4 regions of the Brevibacillus halotolerans genome follow, and region 4 is predicted to be linked to each of the others. Evidence: riboswitches for the same ligand, from Rfam matches in the RefSeq annotation. Region 4 holds a riboswitch; each other region holds the start of a gene.
The links. Region 4 has a riboswitch for cobalamin ahead of nikA (nickel ABC transporter substrate-binding protein). Riboswitches for the same ligand answer to the same signal wherever they lie in the genome.
Positions count from the first base shown of each region.

Region 1: it holds a riboswitch for cobalamin, as region 4 does, so the genes downstream of both, O0550_RS15960 (FecCD family ABC transporter permease) here and nikA (nickel ABC transporter substrate-binding protein) in region 4, are expected to answer to the same signal.
Region 2: it holds a riboswitch for cobalamin, as region 4 does, so the genes downstream of both, cobJ (precorrin-3B C(17)-methyltransferase) here and nikA (nickel ABC transporter substrate-binding protein) in region 4, are expected to answer to the same signal.
Region 3: it holds a riboswitch for cobalamin, as region 4 does, so the genes downstream of both, O0550_RS05510 (DUF4430 domain-containing protein) here and nikA (nickel ABC transporter substrate-binding protein) in region 4, are expected to answer to the same signal.

Region 1 is NZ_JAPTNK010000012.1:143,453-148,053, forward strand. It holds gene O0550_RS15950 (ABC transporter substrate-binding protein) at 1-492, opposite strand, end outside; gene O0550_RS15955 (ABC transporter ATP-binding protein) at 518-1,321, opposite strand; gene O0550_RS15960 (FecCD family ABC transporter permease) at 1,323-2,420, opposite strand; cobalamin riboswitch at 2,671-2,867, opposite strand; gene O0550_RS15965 (DUF421 domain-containing protein) at 3,268-4,128, opposite strand; gene spoVAC (stage V sporulation protein AC) at 4,269-4,601, shown strand, end outside.
Region 2 is NZ_JAPTNK010000001.1:520,665-525,265, reverse strand. It holds gene O0550_RS02275 (sirohydrochlorin chelatase) at 1-971, opposite strand, end outside; gene cobJ (precorrin-3B C(17)-methyltransferase) at 985-2,787, opposite strand; cobalamin riboswitch at 2,975-3,166, opposite strand; gene O0550_RS02265 (nitroreductase family protein) at 3,361-3,924, shown strand; gene O0550_RS02260 (hypothetical protein) at 4,032-4,550, shown strand.
Region 3 is NZ_JAPTNK010000003.1:122,792-127,392, forward strand. It holds gene O0550_RS05500 (1-propanol dehydrogenase PduQ) at 58-1,197, opposite strand; gene O0550_RS05505 (ECF transporter S component) at 1,465-1,959, opposite strand; gene O0550_RS05510 (DUF4430 domain-containing protein) at 2,006-2,401, opposite strand; adenosylcobalamin (AdoCbl) riboswitch at 2,454-2,606, opposite strand; gene O0550_RS05515 (NAD(P)/FAD-dependent oxidoreductase) at 2,703-4,133, opposite strand; gene O0550_RS05520 (ABC transporter ATP-binding protein) at 4,389-4,601, shown strand, end outside.
Region 4 is NZ_JAPTNK010000003.1:312,326-316,926, reverse strand. It holds gene O0550_RS06395 (MarR family winged helix-turn-helix transcriptional regulator) at 119-610, shown strand; gene O0550_RS06390 (DoxX family protein) at 717-1,103, shown strand; gene O0550_RS06385 (nitroreductase family protein) at 1,350-1,973, shown strand; cobalamin riboswitch at 2,250-2,437, shown strand; gene nikA (nickel ABC transporter substrate-binding protein) at 2,596-4,227, shown strand; gene nikB (nickel ABC transporter permease) at 4,263-4,601, shown strand, end outside.

The sequences.
Region 1 (4,601 bases), on a different contig from region 4:
ATAAGCTGGGATACCCATTTTTTGCAGCTCCTCTACACTGCCAATTCCTTTTGCTGTAAATGCAGAGCTTCTGCCAATAACGAAGTCAGGCTCTACACTTAGAAAGACTTCTAAGGAAGGATATTGCTTAGACAAAAGCTTGATTTGATCATATTTTGCCTTATATTCGGGCAAGACTTCGTCGTCAGGATAAGCTGTACCGATCATTACGTCTTCAACACCTAATGCTAGTAGCATTTCGGTCACATGCTGATTCATACTCACTACTCGCTTCGGTGCTTGTTCAAAGGTTAACGTATGCTCTCCATTTTTAATTTGAATCTTCTCAGCTACTGGCTGTGAATTAGTAGAAGCTGCCTGAGGAGTCGTCCCATTTCCACAGCCACTTACTAGTAATGAAAGACCGGCAAAGATTGTAATCATCATCTTTTGACCTTTATACAAAAGGCCTTGCTTCTTGGTAGTGGAGCTTTGCATAGTATATTTGTTCATCTTGTTTTCCTACCTTTTCCTTTATTCAACAAATAACCTGATCTGGGATCATATAATGAATGTTCACTCTTCCTGTAACTGGATGAACGGTTACTTCTGTTTGAATCTTGTACACTCGTTCTAAAATTTCAGGCCGAAGAACTTCCTGTGGAGTTCCAGAGCAAACGATAACTCCTTTTTCTAGCATATAAAGACGATCACAGAACATAGCGGCCAAATTTAAATCATGTAAAGCGGCCAGTACGCTTTTTTGCTGTTGTTTCAGCAATTTGAGCATCCCTAATTGATGATGGATGTCCAAATGATTAGTCGGTTCATCCAATAGTAACAGATCGGTCTCTTGTACAATTGCTCTTGCTAATAAGACGCGCTGCTTTTCTCCCCCAGATAAACTCAGATAACTCCGATCACCCATGTTCTGTAGGCCAACTTGAGCTAGAGCTTGCTCTACTAACGCTAGATCATGCTTATTCTCCTGCTCCCACATACTCTTGTGTGGAGAACGGCCCATCAGTACAAGCTCGTATACACTAAAATCAAATTGAATCTGCGTTTCTTGAACCACTGCACTTAGTTCTTTTGCTAATTGCTTCTGTTGGTATTGACCAAGCTCTCTTTCCAGTAAATAGATACTGCCTGTAGTGGGTAATAGAGTCCGATATACCTGCTTAAGGAGAGTAGATTTACCACTACCATTCGGGCCAAGCAAGCCTACGAATTCTCCTTTTTGTACGTGTAAATCTATATCCTGCAAGATACATGTCCCTTGGATCTCATATCCAACTTGTTTTAACTCAACATGCTTGTCTACGTCTAATTTTGTGGGCACATTAGCTTCCTCCAAACGTATACGCCCGACGACGTAGCATCCAGATAAAAAATGGACCGCCGCAAAGCGCTGTGACTATTCCTATCGGCAATTCTTCAGGGGCAATGATTAGTCTAGCTAATACATCCGCCCAGATCATAAAAATCGCTCCACCACAGGCACAAAGAGGGATTAGTCTCCTATGATCAGAACCCACCCACAAGCGAAAGATATGGGGTAACATTAAACCAACAAAGCCAATGCTACCGCTTACAGCAACCAGTAAGCCTGTAACGAGAGAAATCGTAATCAGTAGAATCTTACGCATATTTTCTGGATGTAGACCAAGTAGCGTAGAGGTTTCTTCCCCTAGGATCAACAAATTTAGATTGCGTGCATTTACCCATAAAAATATAAAGAACGAAAGTACTGCAATCGTTGGCAATACAAGTGACTCCCACTTGGCACGAGTGAAGCTTCCCATCATCCAGTACAGCACACTTGAAAGGCTTTCCGCTCTTGGTGCCAGCATAATAAAAAAACTAGTAAGCGCTGACAACATAATAGACACAGCTATTCCAGCTAACAAGAGACGTATTAGCTGCACCCTTCCGCCAACCAAAGACAAAAGAAACACCAATATAACGGAAGCCAAAGCACCTAAAAAGGCCGCTAAAGAAAGCGCATACGAACCAAATACTCCCAAACTACCAAATAACAGCACTGCTGTTGCTCCCACCGATGCCCCTGATGATACGCCTAAGATATATGGATCAGCTAAAGGATTACGAATCAATGCCTGAATCGCTATCCCAACAATAGACAGCCCGGCACCTACAACCGCAGATAATAAAACACGTGGCAGTCGAATATCCCAAACAATATGCATCTGCGCGTTAGACACGTCTGTCCCTACCCATTGTTGTACAAAAGGAACATGTGAGCCTATGACCTTCCAAACGATAACTGGGTCTATTTGTACTGGTCCCAGCATGATTGCAACCGTCAGCGATAAAAATAATACCACGCCGCTTCCCATCAATTTCGCTATCCAATTTTTTGTATATTGCGTACCGATGCTGTTTACTGACCTTGGGGCTGTCGTGGCGGTTTGTTGCATGCTTCTCCCCCCTATGTAAAACAAAGTAACGAAATGAAATTACTAACTCGGTGACCACCCAAGCTTCAAGTGCAGGTGGCACCGTAATTGGACCTCTACGCCCCGCTAACATGTTATTCCTTAAAGATTCGCACAAAAAAGCATCCGTTCCAAAAGGAGACAGATGCTTGGGTTTTTGGACAAATCAATTCCTATAGGTGTATGTACACTATCATCATACGACCTACCCAAACACCTGCCCATCCTCGTGGGAGTGTTACATCTTACGGCAGGTCTCCTGGCTCATGAATCCTCGCAAGCATCCTCCCTTCCCATTCTCTGCAAAAGTGAACAGTGGTGTATCGGATGTTGCTCCTCATTTACAGTGGCGGGACCGCATCGGATTTTCACCGAACTTCCCTTTTAAGTCTGATCCTGAAATCAAACACCGTAACATGGCTATAAATCAGTTGTAATTGTTTGTGAGTGTAACACGATTTGGTGGAACATGGCAAGGTAATGGTGAATTTGTGATAGGTTTGTAAGAACTTTGTAAAATATTTACGTAATGTTTGTAGTTTAGTAGTAATCGGTCCAGTTGTTTGTTCACATAATGTTAATTATGTTATTTAATTTATACCAAAATTTCTTTCTTTCTCATTTTATACCACTCTTCGTTTCTATCTTTCCTTGAATGTAATAGAAAGGCAAAAAAGCTATCCAATTCAGGATAGCTTACCTTCCCAATCAAATTTCCCCCTGCCATTACCAAGTTCCTGTCATGTAGCCTAAGCATTAGCCTCTTGATAATTTTAGTAACTTGTCTGGACAAAGTTTCTATTATAAAGGCTTCTGTATCGATCCCTTATTAGCTCTGTAAAAAAGGTTTTACCTCTTCTATTATTTTTTTTAAGCTTTGAGCCCCCTTTTCATATTCCTTTTTAGCCATGTTATTTTTTGTTTCAAGTGAAAAAGTCTCCAAATCTGCTTGGCATTTTTTCAACGTAGACAACGTCAATGGTTTTTCCTGAGGGACTGGTACAGTAATCTGGTCATCATATAAATCTACATTCAATTGCCCATAACTATCTACTTGTCCTATATAAACGTTTTCCAATGGTATTCCCATCTTATTGAGAGTTGTGTGGAGCCATCTTTTCGACAATCCTGTGGTTGCTAAAGGCTCTAACATGACATTCCCATCCAAAATGACCGTTTGAGGCTCTCGGCTTGGAGCTCCTTGGATATTCAGATCTTTGGCAGTAAGCGGTTGATTTTCTTTTTTGAGCAGGACACTAATCTGACCATTCTGCTCTAATAGTGCATACTCAACATCTGCAATCGAGAATACATCTTTTAGGCGCAATTGTTCTAACAATTCCTCACCTGTATAATTCTCTTTCTTGAGATTGTCCTCCATAATTTTTCCATCTTTGATCAGTACACGAGCATTTCCTTCAACTATATCGCTCGCTGTCTTACTTTTGACCGATAGATAACTGAAAAGAAATGGAATAAGGGCCCAAATGATCATGCTAACGAATCCGTTCAAAAACCTGTCATCGACGTCAGCTGAAATGAATCCCGCAATGGAGCCAATCGTAACACCTACAATATATTCAAAAAAAGTGGCTTGGGCAATTTGGCGTTTTCCCATTAAACGGGTTAAGAACAATAAAGTAAAAAGCGTAACGATTGATCTAAAAACAATCTCCCAGAATTCAGGCATAAATATCCTCCCTAGTAACATCTAATCCTTCTATGTATTTAGATTGTGTTACTTTGTTGATTTTTATATATAAAAGTCAGGTATAAAAACTGGCTTTGTATTCCAAATTAACTTTGACTACATCAATAAAGGAGTTAACAATGGCTACAAAAAACAGTAAATTAACCGCAACTCAAATCGAATATCAAGCCTTTGCAAAAGCGTTAGAACCTCCACGACCTGTGCTTAAAAATACCATTCGGGCTTTTTGGGTTGGTGGTTTGATTTGTTTACTTGGACAATTTATTCAAACCTTTTTCATTCACTTTTTTCACTTTGATGAAAAAAGCGCTGGAAACCCAACCTCTGCTGTCCTAATCGCCATTTCTGTTCTCCTAACTGGTTTTGGTGTTTACGACAAGATTGCACAATTTGGAGGTGCGGGAACCGCTGTGCCTGTTACCGGTTTTGCCAATTCGATTGCTTCAGCAGCT
Region 2 (4,601 bases), on a different contig from region 4:
TGCCCATCTTGGGTTACAGGGGTATGGCTATGTCCGTTTGCATGGTGATGATCATGATCATGGTGGTGATCATGGTCATGATGGTGATCATGGTGGTGATCATGGTCATGATGGTGATCATGGTCGTGATCATGGTCGTGATGGTGATGATGATCGAATACAGCAAGTTTTCTAAATTGACAAAGATCGCAGTTGGCTAATGCCCGTCCCTGTAATGCTTCTATAGAACGATCTACTACAATTTGTTCTAGCAGTTCATGGAAGCCTAATGCCTCGCTCATCGAGGCATGTATATCAGGGAAGTCCTGATGAAACTGTTGTAAGTTTTCTTCTAGACGTTTTAACAGGATACCCGTAAATAACAAATAAGGAAGGACATAAATCTGCTTAGCTCCCTGTCTTACACAACGGACTAATCCTTCTTCCACTGTCGGATAGGTAACGCCCATGTACGCCACTTCAACGTTACCTACCCCTGTGCTCTCCCATAACAAGCGGGCTATTTTACAAAGATCGCTGTTTGCATCTGAATCACTGCTACCACGACCTACTAAAAGAATGGCACTATCCTTGTTAGCCGGTTCTAGTGGAGTATAGGCAGTTGTATTTTGTAAGCGATCCCGCAAAATTTGCACCATGTCCTCATGCACACCTATGGGGCGCCCATAACGAAAATCTACATGGGGATATTTCGCCTTAGCCTCGTCTATTTCATGCGGGATGTGCAGTTTAGCGTGGGCTGCTTGAAACAGCATTAAAGGTACCATTGCTACAGTGGTAGCTCCACGTTCTACTATTTTTTGCACACCTTGCATAATGGTTGGTCTGGTTAACTCCAAGAAACAAGTCTCATACAGTGTCACGTCTGTTTGTTCCTGTAACAATTCAGTAACTCGCTGTGTAAACTGTAGAAGATGCTCATTTCCCTCGGCATCTCTGCTACCATGACCGATAAAAAGTATTCCGTTCAAAAAATTCCCCCCCTTAATCTCCACACGGTTCTTCGATCTGCAATGGAGCTACGAATTCCTGATAGCGGTATTCAAGTACCTGCCCTGTACGTTTAAAGAATTTATGGAATCGTTCCTCGATATGACCTTTTGTCTTATACTCATCCACAATCCGTTCTACAAGTCCAATAATCTGTTCTTCTGGAACTCCCTCAGCTATACGTTGTCCAGGATGAGCGTTACGTCCGATACGCTTGCCACCTAAAAACACATCATATGCGCCACGTCGGTATACAAGACCAATGTCCTCCATAACTGCACCATAGCAAGCCATTCCGCAGCCGTTAAAGCCAATTTTTAAATCCTTTGGCACAGCTAGACCATCTAATCGTCTACCTAATTCCTCAGCTACAGGGATCGATTCATCCTTTTCTAAATCACAAAAATCACAAGCTTTCACCTGCGCACTAGCCCCGATCGGAAACAATTGAAAGCCAACTGCTCTTAATTGTTGCGTGACCTGCTCTGGATCTACCTGCGGTAAGCGAAGAATAATTTGATGCTCAATGCTGTACATCATTTCTCCGCCATCCTTGGTCAAATCGGCCAATAGACGCATTTGTTCAGAGGTAAAATTCTTACGAGCTACACCAGGCGAAACGCCTAGCTCTAAAATATCAACAACTCCGCTAAACGGGCGAGGTGGTGGAGTGATACCCTGATTTAACTCCAAGGCTGTCTTTTCATCAACGCACGCAAGCGCTTCCATCGCTAATTGAAAGGCCTTTACCGCTTGTTTAGGAGCTTGAAAGCTCTCTGTCTCTTCCTGAAAAGAATTCTGTTCTACTTCCCTTGAGAATTGCCTGGGATTTGAAAGGGCTTCCATCGCCGCTGATGGTGCGGAATCAGAAACCTGAGCTTCTTGTATTGTAGCCTGCGGTGAAGTCGCTACAGCCACTTCTTGCACAGAAGATGACTCAGATACCGGATTTCCACTCTGAGGCTGGCTGTGAAGCGCCCAAGGCTCTGCCTTCTCCTGCAAGCGTTCATGAGGTTTTAACGGTTGATCCATGCGATTTAACGTATATTTACGTTGATATCCGCGCGGAGTAATAATTTTTTGGTCGTAAACAAAGGTAGTCGAGTTCCCGATGATTACTGTTGTCAGCATTCCAATGTCATGCTGTAGCATGTCTGCAAGTGTTGTAATTACAACATGTTCTCGATCTCTATAGGCGCTCTTTACGATTCCTACTGGCGTTTCAGGAGAACGATATTTTAATAATATTTGTTGTGTTTCTACAATTTGTCGTGTACGGCGACCACTGCGCGGGTTATACAGCGCAATGACAAAATCAGCAGAAGCAGCTGCTTCTACACGCTTAGCAATCGTTTCCCACGGTGTAAGATGGTCACTCAAGCTGATTGTGCAAGCGTCATGCATAATGGGAGCACCCAATAAAGACGCGCAAGACTGAATGGATGAAATTCCAGGTACAACCTCTACCTTCACCCCAGTAGATTCTGTCCAGCCTTTTTCGACTAGGACTTCATAAACTAGTCCGGCCATGCCGTATACCCCAGCATCCCCACTAGAAATAACGCCAACAACTTGACCTAACTCAGCCAATCTTACCGCTTCTTGAGCACGGCTAACCTCTTCTGTCATCCCAGTACGCACGACACTTTTGTCTGAAATAAGCTCTCGAATTAAATCTACATAAGTGTTGTAGCCAATTATCACTTCGCATTCTAGGATAGCCTCTTTTGCCCGATGCGTAATGTGATCATGATGTCCTGGTCCAAAGCCAATTAGTAGAATTTTTCCTTTCTCCATCTACTCCAAGCCCCCTATCCTTATTTGCAATCAACCTTACATTTTTATACAATAAAAAAAACAGCGCTTCCCCGTCTGACTTACGTGAGAAGTGCTGTTATGATGAGCTTGTTATTTTTTGGAAAGGAATATTCCCTTCTGTAGCAAAACTGCTCTCATAACACCTCCCCATCTGCCGTAGGTCTGACGGTGTTGTTAGAATAAAGAGGGTAGCCTGACTCTTGGAATATTCTGCTCCTTTTCGTCTTCTGAAAATTTATAATATCCAGTGACAAAAACGGGCTCTCCAATTACAGTGGCGGGACCGTGTTGGATTTTCACCAACTTCCCCATGTGAATCGTTTCTCATGTAACAATTCCTTTATTCCCAAGCTTATGTGATTAGTTCTATCATAATCCAATTTGCATTTTATTGTCCATACTTTTCTGTCTAGCCCACACGGGACTGGACAAGAGGTGAAAGAAGATCGTATACTGACATACTATTAGAAATCTTCTATTTTTATGCATAGAGGAAAATATATTTGAATATACAGTATCATAATTAACATATTATAGAAAGGTTGTTAAAACATGTCCCTCTTACACACCTTACAACAACGTCAAGCTATACGCGCCTACGATGGTCGCCCTGTAGAAAAAGAAAAGATCGAGCAGCTTCTAGAAGCAGCTATATTAGCACCCAATGATCGCTTGCGAGAGCCTTGGCACTTCTATGTCATTCGAGGCGCTGCTAAGGAACGGTTTAACCAGCTAGCTCAGGATTTCTTGCTTGAACGCTTTCCTACCAAACCTCATTTAGTAGAAGAATCCATGAAGAATGTTCTGGCCACCCCTCTCATTATAGTCGCTACATCCCAAATCATAGAAGGCGACGAAGCTTCTTCGCTTGATAATGATTATGCTGTAAGCTGCGCTATTCATTCGATGTGGCTGATGGCTTCTGAGCTAGGTCTAGGTTTTGTATGGCGTACACGTGGTGTAGGTTTAGCTAGAGATGAACGTCTCAAAGCCTTCTTGTCCCTATCTGATCAAGAAAAAGTAATTGGTTCCTTATTTATTGGCTATCCAACTGATGAAGCCACACCTCGAACTGCTCGAAAGCCTATCACTCAAAAAACAACCTGGGTCGAGTAAACTTTGGCATATTTCGAACGGTTACAAAAAGGTTACATTTTTCCCCGCTTTGTTGTAACATTTCCCTCACCTGCTACGTATTATTTTTATAGTAGGTGATGATACATATGACAAACCACATGACTTTTGCCATACTGGTGGGCTTGTGTGCGACAGCGGGACTTTTTTTATTTCGACGCGCTGTGACGAGTGGGGATCGACAGCAAGGCGGATTCTGGATTAATGGTCTAGCTATCGCTATTGCAACTTTGCTGGTTTTATTCTCAAGCGCTATCGTCGTGTTCTTATTGGTTACGATTCTCTGGACAGTCGGCACTCTATTTCCTATGTTTGTCGACAAATCTGATTTCTGGACACTCGTTTCCTTTGCAGTCGTCTCCTTTTTCATGTTAATGCTGTACGAACTAATTCTTGAACCAGTCCTTTTATACATAATGCAAAGACTACATATCTCAAGAAATTGGAAATTGATACCTGAAATTTTAGCAACGACCTTCATTTTTTATCTCGTGAATACCACATGGATTTCTGGTGTCTTGTTAACACCATTAACTCCCTTATTTGTTGGCATATTAGCTGTAACAGTCGATTATGTTTTAGAGCGCATCATGGGTGAGAGAAGGTAAAAATGTAGACACGACAAAAAGCACCTCTTAGTTTGCGAATCTCGCAACATG
Region 3 (4,601 bases), 190 kb from region 4:
ATTTGAACTTGTAAACGATGTCAATACTTCATTAGACTAATTTCGACAAAATATTCGCTACTGAAACATTTTGTTCAAAATTCCAATAACATCTTCTTCCGTTGGCACACGTGGATTTGTTTTTGTACATCCATCCTTAAGCGCGCCTTCTGCAATCGCATTTCTCATTTCTTCCAGTTGCTTATACTCTATGCCACAATCCCGCAAATTCGTTGGCATTTTCAATTGTTTTTGCAATTGCTTGATTGCATTAATTAAGCTGCGCACTCCACTTCTCGTATTGCTTGCTGGAAGACCTAAGGTTTTAGCAATAGCTACGTATCTCTTAGCGGTCGCCTGATTTTCACTCTGACCATATCCTGTTCCACAATTCGCATTGAATTCGATGACATGTGGAAGCAGTAAGGAATTCATGCGACCATGAGGAATGTGGAACTTAGCTCCAGCTACATGGGCAATTCCGTGATTGAGGCCTAGTGATGTAACATTAAAGGCCATTCCTGCAAGGCATGAAGCATTGTGCATTTTTTCACGTGCCTCTAAATCATTACCATCCTTGTATGCTCTTACTAAATATTCAAAGACAAGCTTCATCGCCTTTTCCGCAAGAGCATCAGAAATATCATTTGCTTTTATAGACACAAACGCCTCGATAGCATGCGTCAAAACATCCATTCCCGTATCGGCTGTAATAAAATCAGGGACGCTTTTTACTAGCTCTGGGTCTAAAATAGCTTCTTCTGGCGTCATATCATTCGACACTAGAGGGTACTTAATATTTTTTTGCTGATCACTAATAACAGAAAATGCGGTTACCTCTGATCCTGTTCCACTTGTTGTCGGAATGGCAATGAAAGGAAGGTCTTTTTGATTCGACACTTGTTTCGCAAAATATTTCATTGCTTTCGCTGCATCGATAGCTGAGCCTCCTCCTAGTGCAACAATCGTATCCGTTTCAAACTCACTGAGGGCTTTCATTCCACTTACAACAACCTCGATTGGCGGGTCTGGAACGATATCACTAAAAACCAAGTGCTTATTACTCGCGTCAATCTGGTCAATGACATGCTGAATCATTCCCGATTGAACCATAAAAGGGTCTGTGACAATAAAAATGCGTTTTTCTTTCAGATCCTGCAGGCGATGTAGTGCGCCTTGTCCCATGTAAATATCTGTTTTAAAACTAACCTTATCCATGCTGACACCTCCATTTGGAATAAAAAAAGAGGCTTTTTAGAAGGGAGCATACCCTTTAAAAGCCTCTTTGCTATCTACATAAGTAACACGTCTTTGTGTAACCTGTATTCTGTTTTCTACCAATACTGTACTACTATATTTACCATATAGTCAACTATGTATTGATTGTTATTTTTAAAAACACTATACACGTCTTTGTGTATAAAAACCTTTTGCATCAAAGGTTTGATATGATTCGGCAAGCACTGCATTGTGCCTGTTCAGTTGTCAAGACTTAGCAAAATGTTGATTTATCAATTTGTACAACAATGGAAGTAAAAGAGGTGTGAGTACGAAATAAAAAACGAAATTCCCAATTGCATGCATCGTATCATAGGGGACTCCTGCTAGATAATAAGCAAGAAAATAAGTTGAATCGTAAAGCGGTACCTGACAAAGAGAGTTAACAAACCCGTAAAGCATTCCTGTAAATCCGGCGTATATGGCCATCACAAACAAGGAAAGCTTTGGAAACACAGGACGTATAAATATACCGGTTACCACGACAATTATACAGTATGCAATGATCTGCGGGATAATCCAAATCCCGATCCCTAGGACCATATTTGACAAAATCATCACAATTATCGCAAGCAACAAACCATATCGAAGTCCCATCAGAATTGTCATAAGAATGACAAATGTTGTCACGGGCTGTACGTTAGGTATGGACGACAGTGCAATCCGACCAGCAACAGACAAGGCAGCTAAGATAGCTAGCAACGTTATGCCTCTTACACTGGATAGGGATGCTTTGTGTATTTGATGGTTAGGAGGCATGTAAATCCCACTTAATGACATCGCCATCTTTGACTTTAAGATCCTTGGCTCCTGTAACCGCTGGTGCTCCGTTCACTTCGTATAACCAATACTTTTTCTCTGCTGGATTTTGCTTCACATCCTCAATTGACGTGATAAATCCATTATCGTCTTCCACTTTAAAATTGGTTTTCATCAACTCATACAAGGTTTGATCCCCTTTGAATTGAATTGTTTTTTCAGCAATTTTGGTTTTGCCCTGATCGCTTGAAACTTCCACAACGATCTTGTTTTCAACCTTTTCTTCTGCTGATGTGTTTTGCGCTACTTCATTATTTGAACAACCCACTACACTTACCAGCGCAAGTGCAATAAGTAAGGCGATTTGACAAACTCTTCTTACCATTTCCGCTCCTTTCTCCATAAAAAAAGTCTAGTGAGGCGGGAACATCACTAGACTTGGACTAACCACTTTCGCCTCGAAATGGTTAGCCTTTCAGTAGTTTTTAGGTAAAAGACCTGACTTAAGACCGGAAAACAGTCTATCACAGTGGCGGGACCGCGTTGGATTTGCACCAAACTTCCATTACCTAAAACTATTATTATTTACATGAATGAGATGTGACCCATTTGAAAATATTATAGCACAAGAAATGGACTTGACAATCATGCTGTTGTGACAAAATATAGTTGTATTCTTCCATATTTTAAGACAGGTGACGTAAAATTCCCCGAGCAATATGAACGCCGCATGCTCCTGCTTGCGCAAGTCCTCGCGTTAAACCTGCTCCATCGCCGCCTGCATATAAACCACTAATTTCTGTTTCAAAGTGCGGATTCAAATATGGACGTGCTGAATAGAATTTCGCTTCTACTCCATAAAACAGCGTGTGTTCACTTGCAATACCCGGCGTAACATGATCGAGTGCCTCTACCATTTCAATTAAGCTTTTCATTGTATTATATGGTAATACTAGGCCGAGATCACCTGGTACGGCTTCTTTTAACGTTGGCTCAATAAATCCCTCTTTCAGTCGTTTTTCTGTCGAACGCCGCCCACGTTTTATATCGCCAAAGCGCTGTACAATCACGGAGCCGTTAGAAAGATCATTCGCTCGTCTTGATACCTCTTTCGCGTATTCGTTTGGCTTATCAAATGGTTCTGTAAAGACATGAGACACAAGCAGAGCAAAGTTCGTGTTAGGGGACCCCAGCTTCTCATCCTTGTATGCATGCCCGTTAGCCGCCATTACACCGCTGTGATTTTCTACAACAACATGACCGCTTGGATTGGAACAAAAGCTTCGCACAATTTGATCCGTAGAAGATTTGAACAAGAACTTCCCTTCATATAGATGCTTATTGATTTCTTCCATGACTACATTGGTCGTTTCTACACGAACCCCCACATCTACTTGATTGTTACTCAATCGTAGGCCCTGTTTTTTCAAAATCTCACCGAACCATTGCGAGCCGTCTCGGCCAGGAGCAATAACGATTTTGTTCGCTCGGTACTCCTGACCCTTTTTACAGGTAATTCCGCGAATTTCTTTACCACCTTCCGTTTGCTCAACAATGATATCTTCCACTTCCTGCTTAAAAAGCATTGTAATTTTTGATTCTAGCTCTTCGCAGATACTCTTCAAAATCTCCAAGTTTTGTTCCGTACCTAAATGACGGACATTTGCACGCAGTAGTTTCAGTCCAACTGCTTGCCCCTTACGTTCTATATCACGGACAGCCTCCGTGGTTGGATCGGTTATATTGGGAGTTGCTCCGTGTTTTAAATTAATATCATCAACATATTTAATCAGCTCAAGCACTTCAGAAGGTGCTAAATAATCGGTCATCCAGCCACCGAATTCTGTCGTGATGTTAAATTTTCCATCTGAATAAGCTCCTGCTCCACCAAATCCGTTGGTAATTGAGCAGGCTGGCAAGCAACCACTAAAATCCTTTCGACCTGCTGGAGGCGGACATTTACTAATTTTTTTCTCAAGGATGGGACAGCGACGCGAGTAAATATTATGTCCTTTTTCAATCAACAGGATCTGTAAATCAGGTTTTTTATGGATCAATTCATATGCCGTAAAAATTCCTGCTGGACCAGCTCCGACAATGATAACATCATAATTCATAGATGTTGCCCCCTTGAAAATGTTAGGAAATTACAAGCCTTATTGATTATAACATTCCTTTTTAAATAATCAAGAAACAATCCGAACGTTTTTATTATATATTTATTTTTTGTTCGTATTATTCATTTGTAATTGTTCTTGGGAAAAAGTTCAATAAAACGATATTTCCTTCTTAATCCTTTCATTTCTAGATTGATATATAAGACAGAAAATTAGTACAATGATTAAAAAGACGAAAAAGGAGAGAACCTACTCGTGCATGCTGAACCAATTCTTACTTTAAACAAGGTAAGCTGGAAACGCGGTGATACACCTATTCTTAAAGAAATAAGCTGGAACATTCATTCTCAAGAGCATTGGTGTCTACTCGGTCTAAATGGATCAGGTAAATCAACCATCCTCCAGCTTCTAAACGGCTATATATGGCCTACTTCTGGAGAAATTGAGGTTCTTGGGAAAAAGTTCGGT
Region 4 (4,601 bases):
CGCAAAAAAAATAGGGTATGCTTCATATATCTCAAATTTAAGATATTTAAAAGTGAGACATGTTGAATTATTTTTTGTAAAAGGTAAGATAAAATAATAAAGGAAAGGAGAGAACAAAATGCAGGACAAACAGGGAAAGCAAACGGACATGATTACGGATGTTAATAAAGCTCAAGAGCAATCTCTCCATTTGTTCGTTGTCTTATCTCGTGCCTTTAACTGGACGTCTGCTCATGTTCAGAAGGATATTCGAGAATATAGATTAAATCCGACTGAATTTGGCGTGCTAGAATTGTTATTTCATAAAGGAAGACAGCCTCTACAGCAAATTGGAGATAAGATTTTAATCTCTAGCGGAAATATTACTTATGTGGTTGATAAGCTAGAAAAAAAAGGTTATTTGCTTCGTAAGCCCTGTCCGAATGATCGACGCGTGATCTATGCGGAATTAACACAAGAAGGAGAGCAATTTCTCCAAGAGATTTTTCCAAAGCATCGAGAAAAGCTAGCAGAAGCAATGAGTGGACTGTCTCCTGAAGAAAAAGAGATTACCATCACCTTGTTAAAAAAGCTAGGGAAGTCAGCCGAAATGAATTTTGTAGATAAGTAGCTGAAAACAGATGCGATAATAAAAAGAAACATATTATCCATCTTTCTCATATATCTTTAATTAAAGATACTTAAAATAAAACATATTCCTGAGGAGGAAAAAGAAAATGAATGCAGGACTTTTACTTATTCGATTAGTTGTGGGACTTTTATTTATTGGTCATGGTACACAGAAATTATTTGGATGGTTTGGTGGGCATGGCTTAAAGGGAACAGCGGGTTGGTTAGAATCAATCGGTGTGAAACCCGGCTTGTTAATGGCTTTCATGGCAGGAGCCAGTGAGATTGTTGGAGGATTGCTCTTTGCATCTGGTGTGTTTACTTGGGTAGGTGGAGCATTAATCGCTGTTACTATGCTGATCGCTATCTTTACTGTACATGGAAAAAATGGATTGTGGATTACTCAGAACGGTATGGAATACAATCTGGTATTGCTAGCGGTAGCTATCGGCGTTGCGTTGATTGGTCCAGGTGCATATGTATTATTTGCATAAGTTTTGCCTAAGGACGGACCTGAAAAGAAAGGTATCCAGATTCACGTACTCTATTGTATGATAATGAGGGATAACGTAAACTATGCCGCAATTATAGGTCTAAATAAGTGTGATTAGAAAAGAACTGACAAAGAAAAGCAGAATGAATTCGGTACAAAAAGCAAGGGGAGCGAGTTAGTGTAGAGAAAACGCTTTTTCTCCTCCCCTGTAACAATTTCGATACATACATGAGATGAGGGAGTTTACATGAGTGAATTTACAAGCCTAGTGAAAAGTCGACGTTCCGCAAATAATTTCGTTGAAGGGGTAGAAATTACCCGACCCGAGCTTGAAGAGATCTTTACTTTGGCTAAATATGCTCCTTCTGCTTTTAATCTTCAGCATACACATTATCTTGTCGTAACGGATCCAGCCTTGAAAGAAAAAATTTATGAATCCTGCAAGCAGTATAAGGTGCATTCAGCTTCAGCGGTCATATTGGTGTTGGGCAATCGTTACGCTTATCAAGCAGTGGAAAAAATAAACGAGGGAATGCATCATCTCGGAATTTTGAGTAAACAAGAGCTAGATCGTACCGTTGAGACTGTGACGGGGATATATGAGGGTAAGGGTGAATCCTTTATGAAGGAAGAAGCCATTCGTAATGCAAGCCTTTCTGCGATGCTGTTCATGCTATCTGCGAAAGATAAAGGTTGGGATACGTGCCCAATGATTGGATTTGATCCAGGTGCTATTAAGGAAATTTTAGAAATTCCTGATGGATATGAAACAGTCATGATGATTACTATCGGAAAAGAAAAGCTCTCAAGCCAACGTCCACGCGGCTATCGTAAGCCGAACGGAGAGTTTGTAAGCTACAATGGTATGTGATTTCTATGAAAACATTGCTAAAGCTGTTAATGGGACATGCTGTGGCAATGTTTTTTTACTATAGAGGAATTGGCGCTTTTTATAGATGAACCTGATCCTAGATGCATCCTCTTAAGCCTTTCTGGACAAAAGTGTTCCATCTTATGAGTGGAATTATAGAAGGGCTTTAATTTCATATAGCGTAAACGTGGAATAACGAATATAATTTGTTCTAGGTAAACTTTTTGTCCTACTTTCAAAATAAGGATATAAAGTGAATATTTCCAAGGAAAAACTACATATGGTAGTGGAATAGGTGTATTTGTTTCATAACGGATACTTAAAAGGGAAGCCGGTGTAAATCCGGCACGGTCCCGCCGCTGTAAGGGGGAGTCTTATGCAAATATGTCACTGGATCATATCTGGGAAGACGCATGGAGATGATGAACCCAAGTCAGAAGACCTGCCTATTCTAGAAATGCTGTTAGACCTACGGGGAGATAGGGAGGTGTTTTGAATGCTAAAAGACCGATGTGATGTGTTCATAAACGATAGGCATTTCTGACCTTTTTAATCTGGTTGGTAATGTTTTTTTGTTTTTTAACATTTTTAGAATAATTAAATTATATAAAAGGTGATAAAAATGTATTTGAAACGGTCTGCATTTATTACTTCTTTTGTTGGACTAGTAGCGCTGCTAACAATCATTATCGCTGGCTGTGGTAACACAACAAAAGAAGGAGAAAATAGAGCAACTCAAGATAGTTCAAAAGTTCTTACGTTTTCCTGGTCTGGAGATATCGGAGACGTAAATCCTCATACCTATTTTCCGAATCAATGGTTCTCACAAGCTATGGTATATGAATCTCTCGTTTACTACGGTGAAGGCGGGGAGCTTAAACCGTGGCTGGCCCAAAGCTGGGATGTATCGAAGGATGGAAAAGAGTATGTGTTTCATCTAAGAAAAGATGTTACATTTTCGGATGGATCGCCGTTTAATGCTACAATCGTGAAGAAAAATTTCGATACGGTTTTAGCTAATGCTCCCCAACATGAATGGATGGAATTAATAAATCAAATTAAAAGTACTGAGGTAGTGGACGATTTTACGTTTAAATTAATTTTGAACAAGCCATATTACCCAACTCTTCAGGAGCTTACGTACATCAGACCTTTACGATTTGTAGGAGAAGCTGCCTTTCCTGATAGCCAAAACACATTTAAAGACGGGCTCAAGTCACAGATTGGGACAGGTCCATGGGTACTAAGCGAATATAAGAAAAATGAAAGGGCTGTCTTTACAAGAAACGAGAAGTATTGGGGCGAGAAACCGAAAGTCGATAAGGTGATTGTTAAAGTCATACCTGACGGTGAATCGAGAGTTCTCGCTTTTGAGAAGAAGGACATTGATTTGATTTTTGGGAACGGAGTCATAAGCCAGGATTCGTTCCGGTTTCTGAAGGATTCGGGAAAATATGAAACCAAACTATCAGAACCTACGGCTACAAGGGCGTTACTCTTTAATACGAACAGAGAAGCTCTCAAAGAGCGTAACTTACGTCTAGCTATTCAGCATGCCTTTGATAAGCAGGCTGTCATCGATCATATCTTTTACGGCACAGAAAGAAAAGCTGATACGTTATTTGCACCTACCATTCCATATACGAAGATTGATGTAAAACCGTATGAACACGATGAAGAAAAAGCGAAACAATTGTTGGATGAAGCGGGCTGGAAACAAGTAAATGGCAAACCATTTAGAGAGAAGGCTGGAAAACCGCTACAATTGGAGCTGATGTTTATTAGCTCAGACAACATCCAGAAGGCGATCGCAGAATATACCCAAGGTGAGTTTAGAAAATTAGGGATAGATATGAAGCTGACAAGTAAGGAAGAAGAGGATTTTTGGGCTACAGCCAATGAAGGCAGCTTTGATTTATTATTTACGGCAAGCTGGGGTGTTCCATTTGATCCACATTCCTATTTATCTGCTATCACAACACCTTCGGAAGGTGGCAGTCCGGATTACAAAGCTCTATCAGGGCTACCAGGCAAGAAAGAATTAGATAAAAAAATCAAGGAAGTATTAGTAAGTACAGATGAAGCACACAGAAAGATGCTTTATACAGATATTTTAACAACATTGCACGAACAGGCTGCTTACTTACCAATATCTTATCAATCTAATATAGCGGTCTATCATAAAAATCTGAGCGGGGTTCATTTCTTGCCTCAAGAATATGAAGTTCCTTTCACTACCATTGATATGAAGTGAAGTGGGGTTATGTAAAAACGGCAAAGGAGTAGTAAATGGGTTGGTTTATTGTTAAACGTCTCACAAGTTTACTGCCAATATTATTGGGAATTTCTCTGATCACTTTTATTCTGCTCCACTTAACACCTGGGGATCCGGCCGTAGCTTACTTGAGGGCGTCACATATTCCTCCAACAGATGAGGCAGTGGCTTCCCTTCGAGCAGAGCTAGGGCTGGACAAGCCCCTGTATATCCAGTATGTAAATTGGTTAGGAAAAGTGGTTCAATTGGATTTAGGGGTTTCTTATGTGTCGAAGAAATCTATATGGGATGAAATTATTCTCCATTTCTCCCCAACGCTGCAACTTGCATGTGCTTCATTGCTCCTGATTATT